One region of the Pseudoalteromonas porphyrae genome, then DNA from elsewhere that is predicted to be linked to it. Evidence: predicted binding sites of a transcription regulator. Region 1 holds the regulator's gene; each other region holds the start of a gene.
What was found. The regulator sigma-54, encoded in region 1, starts transcription at its own class of promoters, with help from an activator protein. The targets are predictions, from matches to a motif close to GTTGGCACGNNNNTNGNNT.

Region 2: a site for sigma-54 is predicted at 2,566-2,584, ahead of ADS77_RS04870 (DUF2726 domain-containing protein). Genes of this name have one in related genera too.
Region 3: a site for sigma-54 is predicted at 2,301-2,319, ahead of dps (DNA starvation/stationary phase protection protein Dps). Genes of this name have one in related genera too.
Region 4: a site for sigma-54 is predicted at 2,622-2,640, ahead of ADS77_RS08450 (flagellar hook-length control protein FliK). Genes of this name have one in related genera too.

Annotation. Positions count from the first base shown of each region.
Region 1 covers NZ_LHPH01000002.1:76,773-81,111, forward strand. Annotated here, with positions in the region: gene lptC (LPS export ABC transporter periplasmic protein LptC) at 1-233, shown strand, start outside; gene lptA (lipopolysaccharide transport periplasmic protein LptA) at 223-756, shown strand; gene lptB (LPS export ABC transporter ATP-binding protein) at 753-1,478, shown strand; gene ADS77_RS02235 (RNA polymerase factor sigma-54) at 1,545-3,041, shown strand; gene hpf (ribosome hibernation promoting factor) at 3,071-3,358, shown strand; gene ADS77_RS02245 (PTS sugar transporter subunit IIA) at 3,363-3,815, shown strand; gene rapZ (RNase adapter RapZ) at 3,836-4,339, shown strand, end outside.
Region 2 covers NZ_LHPH01000004.1:110,210-114,548, forward strand. Annotated here, with positions in the region: gene tyrS (tyrosine--tRNA ligase) at 1-115, shown strand, start outside; gene ADS77_RS04860 (cobalamin biosynthesis protein) at 165-1,112, opposite strand; gene mtnN (5'-methylthioadenosine/S-adenosylhomocysteine nucleosidase) at 1,114-1,821, opposite strand; gene ADS77_RS04870 (DUF2726 domain-containing protein) at 1,932-2,525, opposite strand; gene folE2 (GTP cyclohydrolase FolE2) at 2,629-3,549, opposite strand; gene arcB (aerobic respiration two-component sensor histidine kinase ArcB) at 3,756-4,339, shown strand, end outside.
Region 3 covers NZ_LHPH01000007.1:143,467-147,805, forward strand. Annotated here, with positions in the region: gene ADS77_RS07670 (SulP family inorganic anion transporter) at 1-42, opposite strand, end outside; gene ADS77_RS07675 (DKNYY domain-containing protein) at 246-1,685, shown strand; gene dps (DNA starvation/stationary phase protection protein Dps) at 1,735-2,250, opposite strand; gene ADS77_RS07685 (sensor histidine kinase) at 2,455-3,810, opposite strand; gene ADS77_RS07690 (sigma-54-dependent transcriptional regulator) at 3,797-4,339, opposite strand, start outside.
Region 4 covers NZ_LHPH01000007.1:309,381-313,719, reverse strand. Annotated here, with positions in the region: gene ADS77_RS08450 (flagellar hook-length control protein FliK) at 42-2,552, opposite strand; gene fliJ (flagellar export protein FliJ) at 2,687-3,133, opposite strand; gene fliI (flagellar protein export ATPase FliI) at 3,133-4,339, opposite strand, start outside.

The DNA of each region.
Region 1 (4,339 bases):
TGATTTTAGAAGGCAATGTTGTTGCTAAAAATCTCACAAACAACGCAATGATTAAGCATATTAATGCCGATAATATCTTGGTTGATATTGAACAACAAACCATGAGTTCAGAACAGCCTGTTGAATTAATCGGACCAAATTTAAAGACCACCGGACGCGGCCTTAGAGCCGACTTAAAAGCCGAAGTGGTAGAACTTATTAACCATACGCGAACCATATATTATGACCAATAAATTTGCTCACTTACTTGTAATACCTAGCTTGTTCATTGCCCTTTCAAGCTTTGCTGAAGGTACTCTTCCACTTGCAGACCAAGTATCGATAAGCGCTGATAAACAGCTTGCACAGCTGAAAAAAAATGTCGGTATTTTTGAAAAAAACGTAGAGATAATCCATGGTAATCGTCGTATCACAGCTGATCACCTAGAAGTGCACAAACGTGAAGATTTAGGTGATAATAAGCAGCTGCTTGTTGCCACTGGAAGCCCTGCATACTTTGAAGAAAAACAAACAGATGGCACAATTATGAGCGCCAGCGCCAATGAGGTTCGTTACGATGTTGATAAACGCTATTTAACTTTAATCGGTAACGCCCAAGTCACTCAAGCAGGTCAAAAGATTAATGCCAAAAGTATTACATACGACATGGACCAACAATTAATTAGCGCTGAAAAAGATGAAAATTCAGACGAACGAGTGCATACAATATTAGTCCCAGTAAACACTAAAAAAGATAACGAAAAAGGTCAGCCATGAGCACATTAAAAGCTGAGTTTTTAGCAAAAAGTTATAAAGGCCGCCAAGTCGTAAAAAATGTAGGCTTAGAAGTCAGCGCTGGTAGCATTGTTGGCTTACTTGGCCCTAATGGCGCAGGCAAAACCACCACTTTTTACATGATTGTAGGATTAGTGCCAAGCGACAAAGGTAAAATAAGCATAGATGATAACGACATCACCTTATTGCCAATGCACAGCCGTGCACGTTTAGGGATTGGCTATTTACCGCAAGAATCTTCGATATTTCGCAAACTGACCGTTTACCAAAACCTGATGGCGATACTCGAAACCCGTAAAGAGCTAAATAAACAAGCTCGTGAAGAAGCGCTTGATGGCTTACTTGATGAATTTAGCATTCAGCACATCCGCGATAGTCAAGGTATGGCATTATCTGGTGGTGAACGCCGTCGCGTTGAAATTGCTCGCGCTTTAGCCGCAAACCCTAAATTTATTCTGTTAGATGAGCCTTTTGCTGGCGTTGATCCTATTTCGGTGTTAGATATAAAGAAGATTATTGAACATCTTAAAAACCGTGGGATAGGCGTACTTATTACCGACCACAATGTACGAGAAACCCTTGATGTTTGTGAAAAAGCCTACATAGTTTCTCATGGGGAGTTAATTGCATCAGGCACTCCTGAGCATGTACTTGCCGACCAAACAGTCCGCGACGTTTATTTGGGTGAGCAATTTAGGCTATAAAGCCACGCCCGGCTAAGGTTCTGCTAGACTTAATTATGACAACAATAAAAGGATTGTTAGAGATACATGAGGCAATCACTCCAGCTGCGCATGGGCCAGCAACTTACAATGACACCACAGCTACAACAAGCTATTCGTTTGTTACAGTTGAGCACATTAGATCTTCAACAAGAGATCCAAGAAGCACTAGATAGCAATCCATTACTTGAGGTCGATGAAAATGACTTTGGTGATGAATCAGGTGGTAAGAACGAACAAAAACAAGATACTGATGATCAAACTGTCAGTGCCTCAGCTGATGACACGCCAAGTGAATACGAACAAGAAAGCAGTGAAGCGCTAGCAAAAGATACCGTAAGCGACGAAATGGCGATGGATGTTACATGGGATGAATACATGAGCGCCGCACCAAGCTCTTCATCAGGGCCAATGCCTGAAGATGAATCTATTTATCAAGGCGCTTCATCTGAAACCCTCCACGATCACCTTATGTGGCAACTACAGCTGACTCATTTTAGTCCGACTGACGAAGCTATCGCGATAGCCATTGTCGAAGCGGTTGATGACTCAGGTATTCTTACACTAAGCTGTGAAGACATTGCTGAAAGCCTAAACAAAGGTAATAACGAAGAAGAAATTGAACTTGATGAAGTTCAAGCGGTATTAAAGCGTATTCAGTTATTTGATCCGGTCGGTATTGCTGCACGCAGCCTACCTGAATGTTTATGTATTCAGCTAAATCAATTTGATCCTGCAACGCCTTGGATTGCCGAAACAAAAATGATTTTAACTGATCATATCGATTTATTAGCTAGTCGCGACTATCGTACTTTGATGAAAAAGACTAAGCTAAAGGAAGATGAACTAAAAGAAGTAATGACACTCATCCACAGCCTTAATCCAAAGCCTGCGGATACCATAGTTCGAGAAGAGTCAGAGTACGTTATTCCCGACGTGTCAGTGAAAAAAATTAAAGGCCGCTGGGTGGTAGAGCTCAACCCAGATAGCATGCCAAAAATTAGAGTTAACAGCCAATATGCGGCGATGTCGCGCTCAGTAAAATCGAGCACTGACAGCCAATTTATTCGCTCTCATTTACAAGAAGCTAAATGGTTTATAAAAAGCCTAGAAAGTCGTAATGACACATTACTCAAAGTAACTAACTGCATTGTTAAACAGCAGCAAGGTTTTTTTGAGCATGGCCCCGAGGCTATGCGACCTATGGTATTAAACGATGTTGCTGAAATGGTTGAAATGCATGAATCAACAATCTCCCGGGTAACAACCCAGAAGTACATGCATACACCACGTGGTATTTTTGAGTTAAAGTATTTTTTCTCAAGCCATGTCAGTACCGAAAATGGCGGAGAATGCTCATCGACAGCAATTCGTGCACTCATAAAAAAATTGATTGCAGCAGAAAACTCAGCTAAACCATTGAGTGATAGTAAAATTGCAGATATATTGGCAGAGCAAGGTATCAAAGTAGCTAGACGAACAATAGCAAAGTACCGTGAATCGCTAGCTATTCCACCGTCAAATCAACGTAAAAGCTTGATTTAAGGCGTAAAACCACAAGAAGGAAAATGCTTATGCAACTAAATTTAACTGGTCGTCACGTAGAAATTACTGATTCATTAAGAGACTATGTAAACAATAAGTTTGCGAAGCTTGAGAGGCATTTTGATCACATCAACAATGTCCATGTTATTCTTGACGTAGAAAAGCTCAACCAAAAAGCAGAAGCAACATTACATGTCAGTGGCGCAGAGCTATTTGCCTCAACGCAGCACCAGGACATGTATGCCGCGATTGACGGGCTCATCGATAAACTCGACCGTCAAGTTATCAAACACAAAGAGAAGCACGCTCGACACTAACACTATGAAACTAAGTTCACTTACTTGTCAGGACTGCAGTAAAGCTGCGGTCCTTTTTAATAGCAAAAAACGTATCCTCGAATTTATCAGCCAATTGGCTCATGAACGGCTTCCTCACTTATCACAACAAGACATATTGAGTGCTCTATTAAATAGAGAAAAATTAGGTAGTACAGGTATTGGCCGTGGTATCGCGATCCCGCATGGTCGCATGAGTGGCGCACAAGAACCACTCGCTTTAATTTTAGTAAGCGAACAACCAATCAATTTTGATGCCATTGATAATCGCCCCGTCGATATTTTTGTTGCACTCATCGTACCTGACGGTGACAGTGAACTTCATTTAAAGACGTTGGCTACAATTGCTGATAAACTCAACGACAAAGAGTTTTGTAAACAAATACGTAGCGCAAAAACAGACCAAGATCTATATCAAGTAATTGTTGAACAGTCGTAGTTAAAAGAAGGAGAGTTTACATGGAATTAATTATCATCAGTGGGCGCTCAGGGTCAGGTAAATCTGTCGCTTTGCGTGTATTAGAAGACCTTGGCTATTATTGTGTTGATAATATCCCTGTAAACTTATTACCGTCGTTAGTGCGTAGTGTATCTGATAACTACGATAAGATTGCCGTCAGTATTGATGTGCGTAACTTACCCAAAGAACAGCAAGAGTTTAATGATATCCTTGAGTATCTTCCGGGGTTTGCAAACCCAACTCTATTTTATCTAGACAGTGACGACCAAACGCTCATTAAGCGCTTTTCTGAAACACGCCGTTTACACCCACTTTCTTTAGATTCATTGCCACTTGATTTAGCCATTAAACAAGAAAAAGTGCTATTAGATGTACTCATTACCCGCGCCGACTTTATTCTTGATACAACCGATTTAAGTGTCCACCAGCTGGCTGAATCAATTCGCGAAAAAATCTTAGGAAAAAAAGATAAAAAACTGATCATTACATTTGAGTCATTTGGT
Region 2 (4,339 bases), on a different contig from region 1:
GGTTAAAATCAATGGCGAAGAAAAAGTCACTGATACTAAGCTTGAAATTAAAAAAGGCAGTACGGCTATTTATCAAGTAGGTAAACGTAAGTTTGCAAATATTACCTGTGCTTAACAGGTAAAGAATGAGAATTCAGTTTTAAAACCAGCTTCGGCTGGTTTTTTTATATAATTGTTTTAATTATCTCAATGCCAAAAATAAGCAATAACCAAAAAACTCGAGCTTGATTGAGCTGGCTCAAAAGTATCGGAATATCGGCTGCTTGAGGTAAGCGCTCGGTGCCTATGCGCATTTTATCAAAACGAGTGCCTTGATAAATCGCAGGCCCGCCTAATTGCACGCCGACCGATGCAGAACAACAGCTTAATAACCAACCACTATTAGTTTGATAGAAGTGTCTACCATAATGTTTTATATAATGAATGCTCAGCTTGCTGGCTTTACTGGCTGCAATTGTCAAAGCCAATAATCGGGTGGGCAGCCACTCAATAATATACAAAAGCCAAGCGAGTGGCTTTAAAAAAGGGCTGTTTGGCAAAGTGTTTTTACGCCAAGCTTGGTGCATCAAAGTGAGTAAACGATAAGACAATGCAGCCATTGGTCCAAATAGCAGGTAAATAAAGATAACGCTAAAATAATGACGCGCGACTCTTAATATCAACATCTCCATGGCAGCTTTACAAATACCAGTGCTTGATAACGCATTTACTTGACGGGCAAGTAGTGGTTTTAATAACTCTCGGGCAGTTGCTTTTTGGTTTTGCTTAACTAAACGTGCGATACGCAATGCTTTAGTTTCTATACTTCGCCATTCTAAACTTAAGTAAAGTATTAAACCGGCTAGTAGTTCAGGATAATAAGCAAATTCAATGAGTAGAACGACCAATGTCATGATCACTAAAAGCGTTAATATAAAACACAGGGAAGATGATAAATATAGGTAGCTTTTTGGTTCACGTTCACGATAAACACGTTTACCAAGCGCAGTAAAAACGGCCGTTAAAAATGTATTGGGGTGATACCAACTGACCAGAGGTAAAAAGCGCTCACTCAGGAGCGCTAATATAAATACAATAAAGTCCAAATGTTGCTGAACTAAATTGGGTAACACGTTATAGAGTTACCGCAGTTAACTTCTCTAGTAACGCGAGCACCATTTTTGATGAGTTAATTGAAGCGGTTTCTAGATATTCTTCAAATGATTGTGGTGACTCTTTGCCTGCAATGTCAGACATTGAGCGGATCACAACAAATGGTGTTTCAAGTGTAAAGCAGGCCTGTGCAATAGCTGCGCCTTCCATTTCTACGGCAAGCATTGTAGGAAAGTCAGCGCGGGCTTTATCAATACGTACAGGGTCACACATAAATGAATCGCCTGTGCAAATTAAGCCAATCAACGTTTTAACGTCACTAATGCTTTCAATACTTTGTTGCGCAGCGTCAATTAGCTTAGGATGCGCGGCAAAACCCGCTGGCATTTGTGGCACTTGGCCAATTTCGTAACCAAATGCGGTTACATCAACATCGTGATGACGAACTTCAGAAGAAATAACAACATCACCCACGCTTAATGACGGATCAAAACCACCGGCAGAACCCGTATTGATCACGCAATCAGGTTTAAAGTTATCAATTAACAGTGTTGTTGCAATACTTGACGCTACTTTACCAATACCTGATTGGACTAGAGTAACAGTGTTACCTGCTAGCTCACCAGTATAAAAAGTAAAACCTGCTTTAGTTAGAGTTTGTGGATTTTGCATCGCTTCACGCAAAATTTTAACTTCTGGCTCCATTGCGCCAATAATACCAACATTCATAATTTAAAATTCCTCGAATTAGATGGCTAGATTATACTGCAAAAATGGGAGTAGGGTAAAACAAACAAAAAATGCGAGCCTAAACTCGCATTTTGTTTTTACAGATGCTGCTATATTTCAGCTAGTGCAGTCGAATGGGCTTTTGCTTGCGAAGGAGATAACACTGCTGGTTTGGTCACTCTATTTCGGCTTGGGCGAATACTCGGTGCAGCAGGTTTGCCTAATTTAAACATAATGGCGTCTCGTACTTCGCTTGGGCGATAACCCGATTTTACTTTCATACGAATATGCGGGATACCAGCGGCCTCTAATGCACCATTTACAAACCAATCGCGCTGCGCTTTGTGGCCATCTTTATTTGCATTGTTAACTAAATCAACAGCGGCAACGATAGTCATTTTTTCTTTATCGATTAATACGTAATCCAGTTGTTTGTTCTTTGCTTTAGCAATAGCTGCACGTTTTGCTTTAGGCGATAAGCCATGTTTGCAATCAATGATATCAATTAATTTAACGCGGCTAACAATCTTGTATTGATCGCCAACAGCACGTTCTAAAAGATTTAAAAAGGCACTTTCAACTTGCGTAAATACACTCTCTTTACGGGTGAAAGGGTAAGGGTTTCCGCCATCATCGGTAAACTTTGACGCAACAACAGATGCCCCTACGACTAAAACTAAAATTGATAATAAAGCGAATTCCATACGGTAACTCCACAACAACAAATTGACACTGTAAATTACAAAGCAATTTGTGTGCCTAAGTGTTGTGGTGTTACGTATTTATATTAAACGGGTATGGTTTATATTAAGGTTGATAACCATTGGCAACGCCTTTAACTGCAATTGCAACAGCATCATGGGCATGCAGTGACTCGTAATGATTTATTTGTAACCAGTAATCAGCGTATTGTTCACTTTCTAGTACGGCTTTTATTTTCCGTGCCGCATCTTCGCAAAACATCAGGTTTTGACCGTTTAAGCGAGCAAACTCTTGCTCATCTTCACGTTTAACCGCAGCCTGAACAGGGGTTTTAAGCTCATTTTCGAGTGTATCTACCAGGCTTAAAATATCAAATTCAGTAATATTACGATCTAACTTAATTTTGACGTTAGCAATAGAGCGTTGTGAGTGCGGCGTTGCGATTATGCCATCTGTACTACCAAGCCAATTAATTACTTCTTCGTGATTAAGTGGTTGTTGGTTAAATTTTTCCACAAAGGCATTTTGAATAAGTTGGCGCGCTAGTGCCGCTGAGCATGGGCATGTTGACGAATAAGTTACATCAAGGCTTAGTTCAAAGCTTAGTTGCCCGCGGTCAATTTTTGCCTCTAGAGTGATAGGGTAGCTTTTCCAGCCAGCTTTACCGCTTAAAAGTGACTTTCTGCGCAGTGGAAGCTCAAATTTAAATTCAATTTTTGCTTGATCACTCAGCCCTTCATGGCTTGAAATAAAAGTATCCAAAGCTTGTGATAGGGTACTAGGGTTAACATGTTGTTCGGTAGATAAGGTATCTAATGCTAAAAACAATCGCGACATATGAATGCCTTTTGCATCTTCTTTGTGAAGATTAACAAAGGCGCGAGCTTTTGCATTAACGTTTACAGGCGCAAGACCCCGAGATTCAAAAATAAACGGCAGTTCAATATCAGCCATACCAACCCAGTCTAATTTACCAGTTTGTAAGGCGGGAGCCGTATCTGCTATATCGGGCATGTTGGTTTGCATTGCAAGTCTCGTTGTTGGCAATTGTAAAGCGCAGTATTTTACACGAAATAATTTAAAAATACGTGGTAGATGAAAATTTTCTGTTTTCGTCGCGGAACATGAAAATTGCTAATGTAAAAATGCTAAAATATGCGTAGATGTTAGTTATTTTTGATAGCTACGAAGTTTGCCAAGTTTAAACGCATAGCCAAGAGACAGATTTATATATGATCGATTCTTCTTTGAGTCCCTGGGCTCGAATACTTTCCAGTTCCATTACCCGATTCGGTGAGCTTAAAACCGCAGCAATTTGCTATGCGTTATTAATAGTGGTGTCGTTGATTTTATCTTGCATGTTTTATTATGTCGCTGTTGGCGAGGTAATGTTAGTTGATATATTTGCCGTGGTTTTTTTTACTGCGGTGGTTTCTCCTATTATTATAAGCGTGCTGATTAACTCCATACGTCAGCTAGATGCATCCTATGCTTATTTAGACACGGCAACTAAACAAGAAAAGCTTTTAAATCAAACACTAAAAGACAATATTAGTCGCTTGAATATTGAGATAGATGAGCGGAAAATGGCTTTTCATGCCAAGCATCGTGCAATCGAAGAGCTCAGACACGAAATTGCAGAGCGTAAAAAGACACAACAAGAGCTCGCGCAACAAGGTATGTTATTACGATCTATTGTCGACTCCTCTCCTGATTTGTTTTATTACCGAGATAATAATGGCGTTTTTGCTGGGTGTAATAAAATGTTTGAACAAGTAATGGGTAAATCAAGTCTTGAACTAATTGGTAAAACCGC
Region 3 (4,339 bases), on a different contig from region 1:
CGTATTTAAGCCGGGCATAAAATCATATAAACGAGAGATCAGAATAGCTTCCTTTTTATACTTTGATAGTAAATTTAATCTAATCAGTATAGCGCAGAGTCTGTTTTTTACTTAATAGCTATAACTTAGGTTATATAAAATAACCTTTTTTATGTAAGCAGGAAATGATTGATTGGCTGACGAAAGTTTAGCTTAAATATAATTTGAGTTAAGATGCTTACTCCCCTATGGATAGAGATATTAAAATGGATTTTTGGACCTGTATTTTTGTATTGTTTGCTTTTTTTGCCGTGCTACAACTTTTGAACTCACTATTTCCTACGCTTAAAAATAAGAGTACGTTGTTTAATTTTTTAGTAAGCCCTTCAATGGTTTTTTCAGGGCCTGTTGATAGTGAACGCTCGGATTCATATTATTACTCGGTCAATAAAAAGCAGATCCGTTTTTCTCCAATGGGAAACTGGTTTTCACTCGGTAATAGCTTAGTTGAAGGCGCTGATATTGATTCATTTGAAGTCATCGCGCGTAACTTTGCAAAAGATAAGTATCAGCTTTATTACGGTTGCCATGTTATTTCAGGTCAAGTGGATTACGATAGCTTTGAAATTATAGAGCACGATGTTATTCGCGATAAATACCATGTTTTTATTCATAAGCGCAGCGTGTCTTTTGCCATGGCGAGTCAATTAAGACCAGAACAACAGTTCATCATTCTAGGTGGTGCAGATCCTGCCACATTTATCTTAATGAATGATTTTTGGGCAAAAGACTGCAACCACCATTATTATAACTTTGTACGCCAGAATATCGGTTACGACACGTTTTCACATTTAACTGAGTCTATAGTGAAAGATCAACATAGCGTGTTTATTAAATGCGATGATACGTTTAATAGAACGGCTGTCAGTGGCGTTGGAGTAAAAGCATTTGATGAGCGCTACATATACGACGATAACCACTTATATTGGTATCAAGGCAAATATGAGCAGGATATTGATGGTTCTTTTAATACAACAACATGGCTTGAATGCGTGCCATACAAAGATATTAATACACTAAAAGTGCTCGACGACGATTACTTTATTATTGATAGTAAAGTGTATTTAGGGGCTGAGGAATTACCCAATGCCAAAGCTAATGAGTTTGAGCTATTAAGTAACTTTGCATTTGGGTGTGACTCACAGCAGGTTTTTTACTTAGCTAAACCACTAGAAAAAGTAGTGCCTGAACATTTTGCATTATTATCTCCATCCGGAAATTACTCCAGCGATAAAAATCATCTATATTTTAAACAACAGCTTATTGGTCCTTATAGCGACGAGCGAGTAGAGCTAAGCAACAATGATTTTTTAAAAACGACTGATGCAGTTTACTATCAAGGCACGCAATTGGAATCTGTTGATGTACAGGAGTTTGCGCTATTAGAGCGGTTTGCTATGTATGGCTGTGATGGAAAAACAGTGTATTTTGGTCACCATAAAATACATGGGGTAGATCTTGATAGCATGGAGGTTGTTAATCGAGATAAGCTGCTAAAAGATGCTGATGCCGTGTATTGGCACGAGAAAAAAGTACTTGGAGCTGACCCTAAAACGTTTACTATAAGTCATCGAGACTATGATAAATATGACTGCGAAGACGATTATTATTTTTATAAAGAAGCTGAGCGCGTAGGTAAAAAATAGCGACAAAAAACCCTGCACTACGGGCAGGGTTGTCTGGGTATTATGAGGGTTATTTGGTTTTTAGTTCCCCAGTTGACGACTCTAAGTGCGCACGAACAAACCATTGAAACTGCTCAAGGTCAGCAAGTTGTGCGATGATCATGTCTTCAGACACAGGATCTAATTCAGATAGCTTTTCAAGAGCTTTGCGGTGATCACCATTAATGCCGTTATATACTTTATCAAGTGCTACTAGGTGATCTTTTACCAAGCCTTTGCCAATTGAATAATCTTCCCATGAGCGGCGATCGACAATGGATTTAGGAGTACCGATCGGCACACCACCTAGCGTGGCAATTCGCTCAGCGATGGTGTCGGTCATTTCTCGAACTACCTCCACTTGCGGATCAAGCATTTCATGTACGCCAATAAAGTTAGGACCTACTACATTCCAATGAATATGCTTTAAAGTCAGTTGTAAATCAATCAGGGCCACCATGCGGTTATCGAGTAGATCAATGGTGCGTGTCGCAGATTCGCTAGTCATACCGGGAGCTGTAAATTCAGCAACTTTACTATTACTCATAATTTCTCCTGCTTAAATAAATTGATGCTTTAAATAATCTATAGGATATGAAGCAATGGTCATGCCGAGGGTGAGTTTAAATTAAATCTATTTAAATACAATTAGTTGGGTTTTTTACTTGTCACTGTGATTGTTTTCATATAATTTTTTTATGAAAAGTTTGCAGGCATTTGTAAAATCTGCAAACTTCACAAGATAATTATATTAACGTGTAGGTAGAACAATCGTGGCTTGTACGCCGCGCTGAGTATCACGATTTTCTATGTGTAGATCGCCATCATGGTTCATGGCTATTTGCCGACTGAGTACTAACCCTATACCACTACCTTGGGTTTTAGTGGTGTAAAATGGCACAAATAAGTTATCAATATTCGCTATTCCAACGCCTGAATCCAGTAGTTGTATTAATAGCTTTCCCTCACTAATTTTCCATTGCAACGTTAAGCTAATCGGTTCTTTATTGCTGGCTGATTGGTTTGTGTTTGAAGCTTCAATTGCATTAGTGATCAAGTTTACCAACGCCTGTTGTAATTGTTGGCAGTCAACAAAAAAGGAGATGTCTGGGCTTTTAGGTAACTGCCAGTTTATTTGCGGGTAAAGAGCCGTGGTGCTGAGGATAAAATCAGCGACAGACATAAGAGACTTTACTGGTGGTGGAAGGGTAGATAATTGCTGATAGCTTTTAATAAATGTATTGAGCGAATGCGCGCGCTCTGAAATAACGCATAAGCCTTGATGTAAATCTGCTTTATTGTCTGCTTGGGTTAAATCGGCCCTCGTGAGCTTTGCTAAAGACTCGCTTATTGAGGCTATCGGCGCTAATGAATTATTAATTTCATGGCTTAATACTCTCACTAAGCGTTGCCATGCAATTCGCTCTTCTTCGCGCAGCAGTTGTTGAATATCCGTGATAAATATCAAATTATGTGTTTGGGTATTAACTAAATACTTATCAACGTGCAGATACACTTTTTTACGGTGCTGCTTTAATTGAAACTCAACCACCTTTTGACCATCCACGTTTAACGCATCTTGCAAACCTAACTGATTAATTGGCCCACCGATAACGGCTTCAAAACGACAGGCAAAAAGCTTTTCAGCGCTGGGGTTCATTAAAACAATCGCGTTATTATGATCAGTGGTAATAATGGCAACATCGATTTGATTGATGATTTTTGTTAATAGTAGCTGTTGTTCTTTTAGCTCTTGTTTGTGTGTACTAATCGCCGACGATAAACCTGTAAGGGTGTGGTTAAACTCAGCAAGCGCACCTTGTTTGTATCGACTAACAGGGCGCGTCGTGCCATCGCCAAAAATAACGGATTCGATAATGTTTATAGATGTGCGTAATTGGTAAGTTATTTTTTGCCAGATACTGAAGCAGCTATAGCCGGTAACAATAACTACAAAAAGTATAATCAGTATTTTTAAGTAAATTGATATACCTGCTGATATGACAAAATAAAATAACAAAGCACTTGGTAAAGCAGTTGCTAGTAACACTAAACGTATAATATCGCCTTCGTAGCTCTTTACTATTTTGCGTTTAATTTTCGTCATATAGTAACTTATATTTATCTAAACGTCGGTAGTATGCGCTGCGACTTAAACCTAAAGATAGCGCTGTTTCGTGGGCTTTATTATCAAACAAAGCAAGGCGCTTTTTAATTACATGTGATTCGATATCGTCTAATGTTGCTTCATCAAACGCGAATGCTTCGGGCTTATCTTGTGTTGCTAGGCCTAAATCACTGACTTGTATCTCATCGTGCTGGGCTAAAAATAATGCGCGTTCAATAATATGGCTTAATTCTCTGATATTGCCGGGCCAATGATAGCTATGCAATGCTTTAATGGCACCTTTTGAAAACGGTTTGCACGATAAGCGGTATTTTTCACAAAACTGTGTTTGAAAATAATGGGCTAAAGGAAGTATATCAGCAGTGCGATCACGCAGTGCAGGAATGCGTATTTCGGCAGTATTGAGTCGGTATAGCAAATCTTGCCTAAATTGTCCTTGTTCAATCAAACTAGGTAAATCAGCGTTGGTTGCTGAGACTAGGCGAACATTAATTTTTTGGGTTTTAGA
Region 4 (4,339 bases), on a different contig from region 1:
CCATCAAGTTATTTATTCTTATGCTTTTATAATAGCAGGTGTTAGGCGTAGTAATCTATTGATGATGTCGATTGTTGTCCTGACATTCTCGTATTTTGCTCAGCTAATGTACTTTCACTCTCATTTTGCTGCTGATTATTTGCATGCTGACTACTTTGCGATTGCTCATCCGCTCCAGATCCATTTTGGCTATTACCTTGCTCAATACTGCTTTCACCTAATTCAATACCTTGTTGAGCTAACATTTCTCGTAATTTTGGCATTGATTGTTCGAGTGCTTCTTTAGCTTGTTGATTCTGTACTACAAAGTTAATTTGTGCTTGCTCTGCGTCGCTGCGAATACGTATTTGCATGCTGCCCATTTCTGGTGGATCAAGGCGAATCTCAGCTTCTTTATTATTGATACTTAATAAGGCACTCACTCGCTCTTGCAATAATTTTGCGGCATCACTTTTCACTATGTTTAATGCTTGGAGTAATGTTGGATCCAAGTTCACTTGTTTTGTTTGCGACGTTGGGCTTGCCTGTTGAGCTTGTAAAACCTGCATATCTGTAATTTCTTGCTGATAACGCTGCTCACTACTTTCAGCTATTGGCGCTACAAGTGTTGCGACCTGCCCTGTAATTTGTCCAAATAACTGATTGATACGCCCTACTGCTGACTCTCGCGGTAAAACCTGTTCTTTGTTATGACTTTCAAGCAATGCATCTTTTATCACTGCTTGTTGCGTCTCTGATTTTACTACGGCCTCTTGTGTAACTGACTTAATCAATGCCTCTTGCGAAGTCTGAGCTTTGCTAGCCTCTGGACTTGTTACAATGCTTGCAGCTGTACTATTTAAAACTTGAGCACTTTGGGGGGAGATCACTTTTTCTGATTTTTGAGTGTCCGCGGCCACGTGCAATTGATCAAGTTTATCAATAACCGCCGTCACATTATTTAATGCCGCGCCTTTTGGCTGTGCCGTTGCTAAAAACTGTTGTAATTGAGTCCTCAAGGCCTGCTTATCAGCATTATTTAACTGTCCAATCGCAACATCAAGCTCTTTACTTACTTTTTCTGATTGCGACATTAATAATGGTTTTTCAACTGTATTTTGAGCTACTTTTTCATTTTTGTTTACTAACTCAGTAATATATTGTTTAAAGGTATCAAGTTTAGCCGGCGTCACCCCCTCCTCAACTATCACAGCAGCTTGACTCTGAAGGGTTTTACGCTGTTCATCTGTTAGATTAGCTAATACAGGGTTACTTTTTATCTCTGTCGCTGACTGGCTATTAAGTAGTGCTTTACTTGCTTTTTCTATCTCAATATCACTTGGTAATATATTTTCTGCCTTATCCGCAATAGCTGCTTCCTTAACTAAATACTGTGAAGATGATGCCACCTGATTTTTAATTTCTTGCGCTGTATTTGTAAGATTGTTGCTAGTCATTACGCGTTTATCTAGGTTATCTGTAGATGTGTTATTTAGTCTATCCGCTGCGTTATTATCTTTATTAGTCACTTCAACTTTATTAGGTACTTCAACTTTCTGTGTTTTATCGCTTGGTAATATAGAAGCTGTCTGTGTCGCTTTATTTTCGGATACTAATGACGCTGTACTTTGTAACTTATCAAGAGGTATAGGCATAGCATCTTCCTTAAGCACTAAACCACTTTTATTGTCAGCAGTGTTAGTCTCAACTTGATTTGAGTTGTGAGTTTTTCTTCGTTCAATCAATTCATCTTTTTCATTACTTACTTGAGCACTGACTGTTGGTGCATCTTTGGTGCCTATTGCTGTTATTTGCGGTTCTGCTTTTGCAGTTTGCGTTGTAGTATTAATTACATTTGCTTCGCCATTATTCACTACACCTTGAGCTGTGTTAACAGGCACGCTTTGCGCTGCATCGCCTTTCTCTTGAATATCGCCAACAATTGGTTCAACAGGTATTGGCGTAACAGTATCACCTGGTCCTTTATTTATCTTTACATTCAACTGCTTATCAATTGCCTCTGAAATGATAGTCTTCCCACTGATTACGGCTAATCTAGGATCAAGTAATTCACTAGTATCGTCAGCGGGTACAGGTTCAATAATAGGTGTAATATCGTCAATCGGGCGAGGCGCTTTAATATAAGGGATTGAAGGATCAAATTTTTCATGTGTTGCGCGATCTAGCAAATTTCCAATCGAGTTTGCATTGGCCACTTTTGGTGAATTAACTCGTGTATCGATGCTATTAGCTGCATTTATATGAGCAAGCATAGCGTCACCAGAACTATCTACTTTATCATCACTTTCAGCGCTGCTCGCTAGTATATCGCTTTCAATTAATGTAAGTTTTTCTTCGGCCGAGTTTGGTTTAGCTTCAACTGAGTCAGCCTTTGTTTCATCTGTCGCTCGACTAGCCTTCACCTTTAACGTATCAGCATGGCCGCTGGCATTTTGCAAAAGACTAAAAAAATCACTTGCTGTACTTTGCGGATCTTTGGCTTCACTGCCCTTTTTAGTTAGCTGGACATCTTGTTCAGTTGAAATGAGTACTGATAGATCACTAATCGCCATAATTCACCTACATAATAAGTGGCAACTTGCCGCCGCAGCTTGCCAGAATAAATACTTCACTGATAAATAAAGCAAGTTATGTGCCTAAGGTAAAAAAAGCAGAAAATAACTTAGCCTCACTATTACTGCACTCGTTATAAAGCGCGGCGCCTTTGATAAAATTGATTTGACGAAAATTCATCTAACATTTTCTGTTCATTTTTTTGAGCAATAACATTTGCTTTAAGTTGCTGTTTTTCTATTAATTTAGCTACTGCCTTAGCTTTAATTTGTTGCTTTAACCATAGGCTTTGTCGCTGTGATACAACTTGTTTTGCTGTATTTACAGTATTTGCTTGTTGGCGTATTGCTTCTTCTATTTTTGCGATAAAGGCATGATACTGACTAAAACCAGCACTGCTTAAACCTGACTGACCTTTTAAGTGAAGTTGTTGCGTATACTCCAATCGAAAGTCATTCAAACCTTGCAGCTTTTGTTGATTACTTTGCAGATGTTGCTGCGCCTGCAGATAATTCATCCTTAGTGATTCTTCTTTCTCAGTTTCTAGTCTAAGCACTAAATCAAGTTTATTTTTCGTCATTATGCTTGTCCTAATAATTGAGCCAGCCCTTGCAGACCTTCGTCATAGCTGATCACATCTTTCATGCCTTGTTGCAAAAAAGCGTTTACTCTTGGCATCATATTAATAGCTTGATCGAGCATCTGGTCCGTACCTTTTTGATATGCTCCTAAAGTGATCATATCTTTATTCTGTTGATACATAGAATAAACTTGTTTAAGTACTCGAGCTTGCTGCATGTGTGGCTCAGACACAACTTGTGGCATCACCCGTGAAATCGATTTTTCAATATCAATGGCAGGATAATGCCCACTGTCAGCGAGCTCTCGCGATAGTACGATATGCCCATCTAAAATCGCGCGCGCAGCATCCGCAATAGGATCTTGCATATCATCGCCTTCACTCAGCACAGTAAAAAATGCAGTGATAGAACCCTGCCCTTCGCCACCATTACCAGCGCGCTCAACCAAGGCAGGTAGTTTCGCAAATACTGATGGTGGGTAACCCTTTGTGGCAGGCGGCTCACCAACCGCTAACGCTATTTCACGCTGAGCCATTGCATAACGCGTAACAGAATCAAGTAATAGCAAAACATTTAACCCTTGGTCGCGAAAATACTCCGCGATTGTGACGGCACTTTCGCACCCTTTTAGACGCATTAAAGGTGACGAGTCGGCTGGCGCTGCAACCACAACTGAGCGCTTTCGTCCCTCGACGCCTAAAATTTCCTCAATAAATTCTTTAACTTCTCGTCCACGCTCACCAACTAAACCAACCACAATCACATCAGCCTCAGACCCTCTGGTCATCATCCCTAGTAATACTGATTTACCGACACCAGAACCTGCAAACAAGCCCATTCGCTGGCCTTGCCCTACTGTAATAATTGAATTTATGGCACGCACCCCCACATCCATCGGTTGACTGATAGGTCTGCGAGATAAAGGGTTTATCGAATTTTGTGCAAATTTAAGATGATGTTCAGCATTGATCGGACCAAGTCCATCTAATGGGCGGCCTAATCCATCGACAACTCGACCAAGTAGACACATTCCAACTGGAAGTCCGGTTTCATTAACTTGAGGTATTACTCGTGCGCCAGGTAGCACCCCTGAGATGTGATCATTAGGCATGAGATACAATGTTTGGTCGTTAAAACCCACAATTTCTGCATCAACAAAACCATGCATGGTTTCAATTTTACACTGGCTACCTACTGGCGCGCGC